Regions from separate parts of the Butyrivibrio proteoclasticus B316 genome, predicted to be linked through region 1. Evidence: predicted binding sites of a transcription regulator. Region 1 holds the regulator's gene; the other holds the start of a gene.
What was found. Region 1 encodes Rex, which represses fermentation and respiration genes when NADH is low (regulators of the CRP and FNR family bind a similar motif). Its sites were predicted from a motif close to ATTGTTAANTANTTAACAAT; they were not measured.

Region 2: BPR_RS12630 (acetyl-CoA C-acetyltransferase) is a predicted target of Rex. The motif match lies at 2,570-2,589, and genes of this name have one in related genera.

Annotation. Positions count from the first base shown of each region.
Region 1 is NC_014387.1:1,495,621-1,501,046, forward strand. Features, by position in the region: gene BPR_RS06125 (rhamnogalacturonan lyase family protein) at 1-165, shown strand, start outside; gene BPR_RS06130 (methyl-accepting chemotaxis protein) at 302-2,023, shown strand; gene BPR_RS06135 (redox-sensing transcriptional repressor Rex) at 2,208-2,843, shown strand; gene BPR_RS06140 (hypothetical protein) at 2,867-3,523, shown strand; gene BPR_RS06145 (bifunctional ADP-dependent NAD(P)H-hydrate dehydratase/NAD(P)H-hydrate epimerase) at 3,661-5,223, shown strand; gene alr (alanine racemase) at 5,231-5,426, shown strand, end outside.
Region 2 is NC_014387.1:3,040,477-3,045,902, reverse strand. Features, by position in the region: gene BPR_RS12640 (C40 family peptidase) at 117-1,439, shown strand; gene hpf (ribosome hibernation-promoting factor, HPF/YfiA family) at 1,959-2,489, shown strand; gene BPR_RS12630 (acetyl-CoA C-acetyltransferase) at 2,712-3,905, shown strand; gene BPR_RS12625 (enoyl-CoA hydratase-related protein) at 3,974-4,768, shown strand; gene BPR_RS12620 (3-hydroxyacyl-CoA dehydrogenase family protein) at 4,807-5,426, shown strand, end outside.

The sequences.
Region 1 (5,426 bases):
AATTACTACGTTGACGCAAGAGGCGTAATGTTAAAGAATATTCTTGTAACGTTTGAAGATGGCACCCGCTACTTTGATAATGAAGGTCATATGGTCAAGAATTGTACAATCACTTATTACTTCAAGAAATATACATTTGATGAAAATGGACTTCTTGTTAAGTAAAGATAATTAATCAAAAATTAATAAAAAAGAAAGTCCCTGTGCAGAAATGCACGGGGATTTTTTTGTATAATAATATACGATAATTTGTATATGTTTTTTTATTATCTCGACATTGTGCTTTCCAGGAGGGATGAATATGAAGCCTAAGGCATATAATGGTAAATTAGTTCAAAAGCTCATTTTTGCGGCAGTTGCAGCTATTATAGGCATTGCAGTAGTGTTAACTGTCATAAGTGGGATTAACATCACTAACACCTATAATGATATGGTTCGCGAAGAACTCAGGGTTGCTGCAGAGCAGCTTCAAAGTGAAATGACTTATGTCTGGGATGGAGATTGGGCATACGACAATGAAGTTCTTACCAAAGGCGACGTAGAAGTTCATGATGAATATGAAGAGATAATCGATGAGCTAAAGGATTATACAGGACTTGAGTATTCTGTTTTCTATGGAAAAGAAAGAGTTCTTACCACTATTGTTGAAGATGGCAAAAGGATAGTAGGCTTCAATGCATCTGACGGCGTTATCAATCAGGTGCTTAACCAAAAGAACGAAATGTATACTCCAAATGCATCCCCTGCCGGAGCTTCTCAAAAGTATTATTGCTATTATTGTCCTCTTTTACAGGATGATGGGACAGTCGCGGGAATGGTTTTTGCAGGCAGAGGAAGAGATGATGTTATTGGAAAAATTTCAGCTGTCATTGCAACGATGGCTGTGATTTCTGTAATCCTTGCTGTTATTCTTTCTGTTATCGGAATCGTCATTGCTAATACTGTATCTGTCAAGATGAGAGCTATAGCAGATGAATATGGATTACTGGCGCAAGGAGAGCTTAAACTGAATATAGATGAATCATATCTTAAGCGTAATGACGAAATTGGTCTCCTGGCTGATGGAGCTAAGACACTTATGGATAAACTTGGTTCTGTGATCAGAGATACTATGAGAATGTCTAATGACCTTAAGGCTTCAGGAGCGGAGCTTTTTGACTCTGCATCGCAGGCTTCGTCAGCATCAAGTCAGGTCAGTGAGGCAGTCGATGAGATTTCCAGAGGAGCTGTTAACCAGGCGGAAAGCGTTGAAACAGCAGCCGGTAATACACAGGATATTGGAAGAGATATTGATGAAGTGGCAGATAATGTCAAGCAGCTCAATTCTTTTGCAGGAGAAATGAAAACTTCCTGTGAAGCAGCTATGGAAGCTCTTGATAAACTGATAGAGCAAAGTAAAGATGTTCAGGCGTCTGTTCGTGATATTGGAGATACCATTAATTCGACGAATGAATCAGCCAAAGAGATTTCTAAATTTTCACAGGCTATTACTGAAATTGCGTCACAGACAAATCTTTTATCACTTAATGCCAGCATAGAGGCTGCAAGAGCCGGAGATGCCGGAAAGGGATTTGCGGTTGTTGCAACAGAAATAGGACAGCTTGCTGTTCAGAGTAGTAACAGCGCAGAAGAAATCAAGAAAATTGTAGAACAACTCCTGGCGGATTCTGAAGCATCAGTTGAAGTAATGCAGAGGCTTAATTCCAGCTTTGATCAACAGTCCCAGCAGCTTGACGATACTCAGACCAATATGCGCAGCATGGCTGATAATGTTGATAATGTATCAAGCAGTACAGACAGCATTGCCGGTTATGTTGAAAACCTTAACACTGCCAAGGATAAACTTGTAGAGATTATTTCTGATCTTTCTGCTATTTCAGAAGAAAATGCAGCTTCAACGGAAGAGACAAATGCTTCAATGCAGGAACTTAATGCAACATTCTCACTGATCACAGAATCTGCTAATAAGCTTCAAAAACTTGCAGAGGATATGACAGAAACAATTAGTTTCTTTAAGCCTTAAGTTTTACTGCTTCAAAAGCGTTTCAAACAGCCCTTGGATAGCCTAAAAATGGCATGTCCATGGGCTGTAATTCAATTGACATTTATTTAACGGATGGATATAATTATAATTGAGAATTTATTAACAATTAGAAATGAAAAAAATTATTATAAAGCGTTAATGATGCGCAAGATTGGAGCTTTTGATGGCAGATAAAGAGATTTCTCAGGCAGTAATAGGGAGACTTCCTCGCTATTTTAGATATTTGGGGGACCTTAAGGAAAAGGGTGTTGAGAGAATTTCTTCTCAGGAACTCTCAGATATTATGAAGGTGACAGCTTCTCAGATCAGACAGGATTTTAATAATTTTGGCGGATTTGGTCAGCAGGGATACGGATATAATGTCAATTACCTGTATGATGAAATCAGTAAGATACTTGGAATTGACAAGCAGCACAGCCTTGTAATTATCGGTGCAGGACATCTTGGCAAGGCTATTGCCGGATATACTAATTTTACCAGAAGAGGATTTGTATTTAAGGGAGCTTTTGACTGCAATCCTGAACTTTATGGAACCAAGATCAGAGATGTTGAAGTGCGCCCTGTAGATGAGATGGAAGATTTTGTCAGGAAGAATCAGATTGAGATAGCAGTTCTTACTATTCCCAAGGATCAGGCTGTTCCGATGGCACACAAACTTGCTGAGTGCGGAATCAAGGCTATATGGAACTTTGCGCATGTAGACCTGGAAGTTCCTAACAATATACAGGTAGAAAATGTACATTTATCTGACAGTTTGATGAAATTATCGTATAATATAAACAGGTATGAAAACACATAAACTGATGATTGTGAGATAATCTGATGGCAAGAGACGATGAAGTTTATATGTCTGCGCTACAAGGAAAGAGTATTCCTATACTGACGCTGGATAATAAATGGCATCAATTGTTTACGCAGACTGAAATGACACCTGAAATAGAGAGCCTCGCTGATGAGCTTAATTCTCTGGTTGAGAAGGACGGCAAACTCAGGAGCCAGACCAAGGATATCAAGAAGCTTAAGAAAAAGCTTCTTGGAGAAATTGTGCCGCTAAGGGATAAAGCCAATAAGCTTGGTAATGCCCCAAACATCGAGAAAGAGATTTCAGAACGCACCAGACTTATTAACGAATGTAACGATAAGCTAGACAGCCATCAGGATGAGCTCCTTGATCTATCCAAACAGATATATGATATAGACTATAAGCTGATGTTGGAAACCATGAAGGTCTGCTATGAGAGACTTCATGATAACACAGAAGATATCAAAGCTTTGGATGAATGGATCAAGAGGGCCAGAATAGAACTTAAAAAGAATGTTATCAGGCTTCAGGAATCAGAGATGGAGAATTATAATCTCTATTCTTATATGCATCAGATTTTCGGACCTGAAGTTGTAGATCTTTTTGATATGAAATATGATCCGGACAAGAGACATCCGATTAGAAGACCTTTATCCGGAGAAGAATACGTAGAATAATTTGCGGGCTGCTTTAACAGGCAGCCCTTTTATTGCAGAGCCGGTTATGTGAATTACGTCAGATGTGCTTGCAGGCGGCCTACAGACAAATATGAGTACGAGCAATCTTTAGCTGTATTTTAAGGGAGGAGATCTATATGAAGTTTGCGGTAAACAGTCAGGAAATGAAAGTATATGACAGGAATACATCCGAATTCTTTGGGGTTCCCGGCATTGTCTTAATGGAGAGAGCTTCCCTAAAAGTTGTAGAAAGTATTGAAAAATGGCTTGGAGATAGGAACATCGACAGGAGAGTAAGAGCACTTGTAATTTGCGGAGTCGGCAATAATGGTGGAGATGGGGCCTGCATTGCAAGACTATTGAGACAGAAAGGAATATATGTAAATATATGCCTTGTGGGAGATTACACTAAGTGCAGCGACCTCTTACTGAAACAGCTTAAGATATTGGAAAAATATGGAACTACTCCTGACACTTTTTCCAATATAAGAGACAACAAATGTGCTTCTGAGTGGGATATCATAGTAGATGCATTATTTGGAATAGGGCTATCACGACCTGTTTCAGGTGACTTTGCAGAAGCAGTCAGATACATAAACGATTGTAAGGCTGAGAGAAAATCTGACCTTCTTGTTACAAGTGTTGATATTCCATCAGGTATAAATGCTGATAATGGCAAGATCTGTGGAAGTGCTGTCAAAGCAGATATTACTGTTACATTTAATCAGATCAAGCTTGGACATATCCTGTATCCCGGTTGTGAGTATTTGGGAAAACTCATAGTAGAAGATGTGGGAATAACTGATGACAGCTTTTTGTCAAAAGAGCCGGGGGCCTTTTTTTATGATGAAGATATAGCAGATCTTTTGCCTAAAAGACCTCTTGATGGAAATAAGGGAACTAATGGAAAAGTCCTTATTATAGCCGGGTCCAAGGACATAAGCGGAGCCTGCCTTTTGGCTACTAATTCATGCATGAAGGCTGGAGCCGGTATGGTCAGGATTTTTACTGCCAGTGAAAACGCGGAAGTTATCAAAGCTCTTTTACCGGAAGCCATGCTTGTTACCTATGAGGATTTCGAGCCTTTTAATGACAAGCTTGAATTGTGCTTTGGTTGGGCGAGTGCAGTTGTTCTTGGTCCGGGAATCGGAACAATGCAAAGTGGCTACGAACTTACCAAACAGACACTTTCCGGGTATAAGGGAAATCTGGTGGTTGATGCGGATGCGCTTAATCTTGTTGCTTCGCACCATGAGCTTAGAGAGCTTATGTCAAATTATGCCAAAAACGGCAGGAAACTTATAATAACTCCTCATCTTGGAGAATTTGCAAGACTCTTTGACAGAGATGTCAGAGATTGCAAGGAACATATTCTTGAATATCCAAGAGATCTGGCAGAGAATCTTCATTGCACTGTGGTTTGCAAGGATGCAAGGACAGTTATTGCTGACAGCAAAGAGAAAAAGATATATATTAATATGAGCGGCAACGATGGAATGGCAACTGCGGGAAGCGGGGATGTTCTTTCAGGCATCCTGGGCGCGTTCATGGCTTTTGACAGATCGGCCTTTGAAATTGCATGCCTTGGAGTTTATCTTCACGGACTGGCAGGTGACAGGGGAGCACTGGAAAAAGGTAAGCATTCCATGGTGGCTTCTGATATTATAATTGGAATGGAAGATATTCTTAGAGAAATATAAAATTAGGATGGTTTTAGAAATGCTTGAAGAGTATTCAAGAGTTTATGCAAGAATTGATATTGATGCGATTAAGTACAATTTGGAATCCATGAGAAAAAATATTCCCGATGGAACCAGGATCATGGCTGTGGTCAAGACAGATGCCTACGGGCATGGTGCTACCAGGATCGCGCTTAGTCTTGAAAATGTTGATTATATATGGG
Region 2 (5,426 bases), 1.5 Mb from region 1:
GGCGAAAATATCGGATTTTCGTCACTTCTTAAATTATTTTAGGGTTGACAAAAATTTATAATTAGTTTATATTCTAAAAAGATGTAACAAAATTCGTAACAATTTGGAGGTTGGTTTTGATAAAAGCGAAAATGCAGCTTGTTGCACTTTCAGTTACAGCTGCTCTTACTTTTTTTGGTTCAGATATAAACGCTTTTGCTGCATCAAATAATAAGGTGTCAGATGTAATGCCTCAGGCAGGTTTTACTTATGCACTTGGTGATAATCAGGTGTCACTTTCATCTTTGCAGCAATCGGTTGAAGCCGAAAAAACTCAAACAGAAAATTCTTCTACCAGCAGCACTTCAAGTGACAAGGTAGATTTATCAGATGCAGTAACAGATATTACTCCTCTTGCTTCTACAGTAAGAGACAGTGTTCTTTCAGATATTCAGAATGCTACAGGTGCGGTGATCAAGAACACCAAGAATGTAGCAGCTGAAGCAACAGCAGAGTCTTCAGAGGACTCTGAAGAAGAACTCTTTAAATCTCTTGTTATTGCTAAGGTTACTAACTACGTTAATGTAAGGGATATCCCTAGCGAAGAAGGCGAGATTGTAGGTAAACTCTATGATAAGTCTGTTGGTACTTATATAGAGGAACAGGATGGCTGGTACAAGATCCAGTCAGGATCTGTCGAAGGCTTTGTCAAGGCAGAGTTCTGCGTCACAGGTGAAGATGCAGTAGAACTTGCCAAGGAAGTAGGAACCAGAATTGCAACTGTAACTACAACTACTCTTAAGGTTAGAAATGGTGCAGGCCTCGATGCAGAGGTTATTGGTCTTGTTCCTATCGAGGACGAACTTGTTGTTGAGGAAGAACTTGACGGTTGGGTTAAGGTTAGCATAGAGGAAGGTGACGGATACGTATCTACTGATTACGTAACACTTTCCACAGAGTTTGTTAAGGCTGAGTCCAAGGCTGAAGAGGAAGCTCGTCTTGCCAAGGAAGCTGCAGCAAGAGCAGCAGCTAATAAGGCAGCTAAGAGCAGTACATCCAAGGAGTCAGGCTCAAGTAACTACAGCTCAGCTAGTTCATTTACAACAGCTACAAGTTCTATTGGTTCAGCTGTTGCTCAGTTCGCACTTCAGTTTGTTGGTAATCCATATGTATATGGTGGAACAAGTTTGACAAACGGTGCTGACTGTTCAGGCTTCGTAATGAGTGTCTACAACAACTTTGGTGTTAGCCTTCCTCATAGTTCCGGTGGTGACAGATCAGTCGGAGCTGCTGTTGACGGACTTGCTAATGCACAGCCTGGTGATATCGTATGTTACTCAGGTCACGTTGCTATTTATATTGGTAATGGTCAGATTGTTCATGCTAGTACAGCCAAGACCGGTATCAAGGTTTCAAACGCAGACTACAGAACAGTTCTTGCAGTAAGAAGAATCTTCTAAGTTTCAAAATTAGATAAATGTATTTACAGGGCTTCGCACAAATCGGTGCGAAGCCCTTTTTTCCGCTATAACAGTTAGATTATAACGTCATAAGATAAGAAAACTGCGAAAATACGGGAGTTTCCATTTCTCACTTTTGCACATAAAATTAAAAGTCAACATGAAATTAATATTTTTTTTTAACATTTTTTTTACAAGTTATCCACAATCCACAAAATAAGAATGCCTATTTTACCAACTTATACACGAAGTTATCCACATTACCCACAAAAATGAGTCAATCACAAGTGAGTTTTTCGCAATTGAAAGCAAGAGATATTTTTTGTGCATGTTGAACAAAATGACATTGTTAATAAAAAGATTATCTTTGCGTTGCTCTTATAAATTGCACAAGGGCTTTATCTAATGGTATAATAGCGTATAGACAAAAACTGTAGAAAGAGCAGAATTGTCTTAAATAATGGCTGGTGGTTTCTCTTTTGTCAGAAATTAAGCAGCTATCGAAAAGGGGATGATTGCATGAAATTTACAATCGTAGGAAAGAACATTGAGGTAACACCCGGCCTTCGCTCCGCAGTAGAGGACAAGATAGGCAAGCTGGAGAAGTATTTCACTCCCGATACAAACGCAAATGTGACTCTTAATGTGGATAAAGAGAGACACAAGATCGAAGTTACCATTCCCGTCAAAGGAAAAATAATCCGTGCAGAGCAGATCAGCAATGATATGTATGTATCAATTGATCTGGTAGAGGAGGTTATTGAGAGACAGCTCAAAAAGTATAAGAGCAAACTTGTAGACAAACAGCAGGCAGAAGCCAGCAATTTCAAAAAAGAATATATTGAAACTGATTATATGGATGAAGAAGATATCCGTATCGAACGTATGAAGAAGTTCGATCCTAAGCCAATGTATGCTGAGGATGCATGTGTTCAGATGGAACTTTTAGGACATAATTTCTTTGTATTTGTAAATGCGGATACAGATCAGGTCAACGTGGTATACAAGAGAAAAGGAAATACATACGGACTGATTGAACCGGAGATGTAATACCGTTGAATGCTGATATGAACAGATAATAGCGATAACAGTGCTGTAGGAATACGGCACTGTTATTTTTTTAACAACATATTGATAAATAAATATCAATTTTATAGCATTTTAATAAAATTCAAACGTAAGACTGATAGTTTTTGTTGCATTTGCCTAATGTGTGTGCTACAATTATTCTGTTCTGATAAAAATTTAACGAGTTATATGGAGGAAAACTTTATGGCACAGAAGGTAGTTATAGCAGGTGCATGTAGAACAGCTATCGGTAAGATGGGCGGAGCTCTCAGCAATACTCCTGCAGCAGAACTTGGTTCAATCGTAATCAAGGAGGCACTTAACAGAGCAGGTGTTAAACCTGAGATGGTAGACGAGGTACTTATGGGATGCGTTATCCAGGCTGGACTTGGACAGAACGTAGCAAGACAGGCTTCCATCAAGGCTGGTCTTCCTATTGAGATTCCTGCAGTAACACTTAACGTAGTTTGTGGATCTGGTCTTAACTGTGTCAACATGGCAGCTGACCTCATCAAAGCTGGAGAGGCTGACATCGTAGTTGCCGGTGGTATGGAGAACATGTCAATGGCTCCTTACGCACTTCCTAATGCACGTTTTGGATATCGTATGAACAACGGAACTGTTGTAGATACAATGGTTAACGATGCTCTTACAGACGCTTTTAATCACTATCACATGATGATCACAGCAGAGAACATCTGTGACAGATGGAACCTTACAAGAGAGGAACTCGATGAGTTCTCAGCTAATTCTCAGCAGAAGTGCGAGAAGGCTATGGCTGAAGGCAGATTCAACGACGAGATCGTTCCTGTTCCAGTTAAGGTTAAGAAGGAAATGGTTGAGTTCAAGACAGATGAGGGCCCTCGTGCCGGAACAACTGTTGAGACTCTTTCTAAGCTTAAATGCTGCTCTGGTAAAGAGGGTGGTCTTGTAACAGCTGGTAATGCATCAGGTATCAATGATGGTGCTGCTGCAGTTGTTGTTATGAGCGAAGAGAAGGCTAAAGAACTTGGTGTTAAGCCTATGGCTACATGGGTTGGCGGCGCTCTTGCAGGTGTTGAACCTGAAATTATGGGTATCGGTCCTGTAGCTGCTACTAAGAAAGTACTCAAGAAAACTGGTCTTTCACTTGATAATATCGATCTTATCGAAGCTAACGAGGCTTTTGCAGCACAGTCAGTTGCAGTTGCTAAGGACCTTGGCTTTGATATGAGCAAGGTTAACGTAAATGGTGGTGCTATCGCACTTGGTCACCCTGTTGGAGCATCAGGATGCCGTATCCTTGTTACTCTTCTTCATGAGATGGCTAAGAGAGAAGATGCCAAGAAGGGTCTTGCTACTCTTTGCATCGGTGGCGGAATGGGCTGCGCAACTATCGTTGAGCGTTACGAGGCTTAAGATTTTTCAGGTAGCCTGCTGCTGATTGGCGGCAGGCTATTATCACAATATATTAGGAGGAATATAAAATGGGTTTTGTTAATTGCGAAGTAAAAGAGAACATCGCTGTTGTTACTATCAACAGACCGGAAGCGCTTAATGCACTTAATTCACAGGTACTTGATGATCTTGCTGCTGCTTTTGACGGCATTGATACAAACGTTGTAAGAGCGGTAGTTCTTACAGGTGCTGGTGAGAAGTCATTTGTTGCCGGCGCAGACATCGGTGAGATGTCAACTCTTACAAAGGCTGAGGGTGAGGCTTTTGGTAAAAAAGGTAATGATATTTTCCGTAAGATCGAGCAGTTCCCTGTTCCTGTAATCGCAGCTATCAACGGCTTTGCACTTGGTGGTGGATGTGAGATCTCTATGAGCTGTGATATCCGTATCTGCTCAGAAAACGCTATGTTTGGACAGCCTGAAGTAGGCCTTGGAATCACACCTGGATTTGGCGGAACACAGAGACTTGCAAGACTTATCGGTGCCGGAATGGCTAAGCAGCTCATTTACACAGCTCGCAATATCAAGGCTGACGAGGCTTACAGAATTGGTCTTGTTAATGCTGTTTATCCACAGGAAGAGCTCCTTGCAGCTGCAGAGAAGATGGCTTCACAGATCGCAGCTAATGCACCTATCGCAGTTCGTGCTTGCAAGAAGGCAATCAATGATGGTCTTCAGACAGATATAGATAATGCACTTGTTATTGAAGAAAAGCTTTTTGGTTCATGCTTCGAGACAGAGGATCAGAGAGAGGGAATGGCTAACTTCCTCAGAAAGAAAGATGATCCTGCCAAGGTTAAAGTTGTTGCTTTTAAAAATGCGTGATTATTAAATTATATTTATTTATATAGGAGGAATTTAAAATGAAGGTTGCAGTTATTGGCGCAGGTACAATGGGATCTGGTATTGCACAGACATTTGCTCAGGCACAGAGCGTTGAAAAAGTATATCTTTGCGATATCAAGACAGAGTTCGCAGAGGGCGGATTTGCCAAGATCAAGAAAGGCCTTGATAAGCAGGTTGCTAAGGGAAAGAAGACTCAGGAAGAGGCTGATGCTATCACAGCTAAGATCCAGACAGGTCTTAATGACATTTGTGCAGATGCTGATCTCGTAGTTGAGGCTGCTCTTGAAGTTATGGATATTAAGAAGAATCTTTTCAAGGAGCTTCAGGAAAACATCGTTAAGAATCCTGATTGCATTTTTGCTTCAAATACATCATCACTTTCAATCACAGAGATTGGTTCAGGTCTTGCTAAGCCTATCATTGGTATGCATTTCTTCAACCCAGCTCCTGTTATGAAGCTTGTTGAGGTCATCCAGGGCGCTAACACTCCTGATGATTATGTTGAGAAGATCAAGAAGATTTCTGAAGATCTTGGAAAGACTCCTGTTCAGGTTAACGAAGCTGCAGGATTCGTAGTAAACAGAATCCTTGTTCCTATGATCAACGAAGGTATCTTCGTATATTCAGAAGGCGTTTC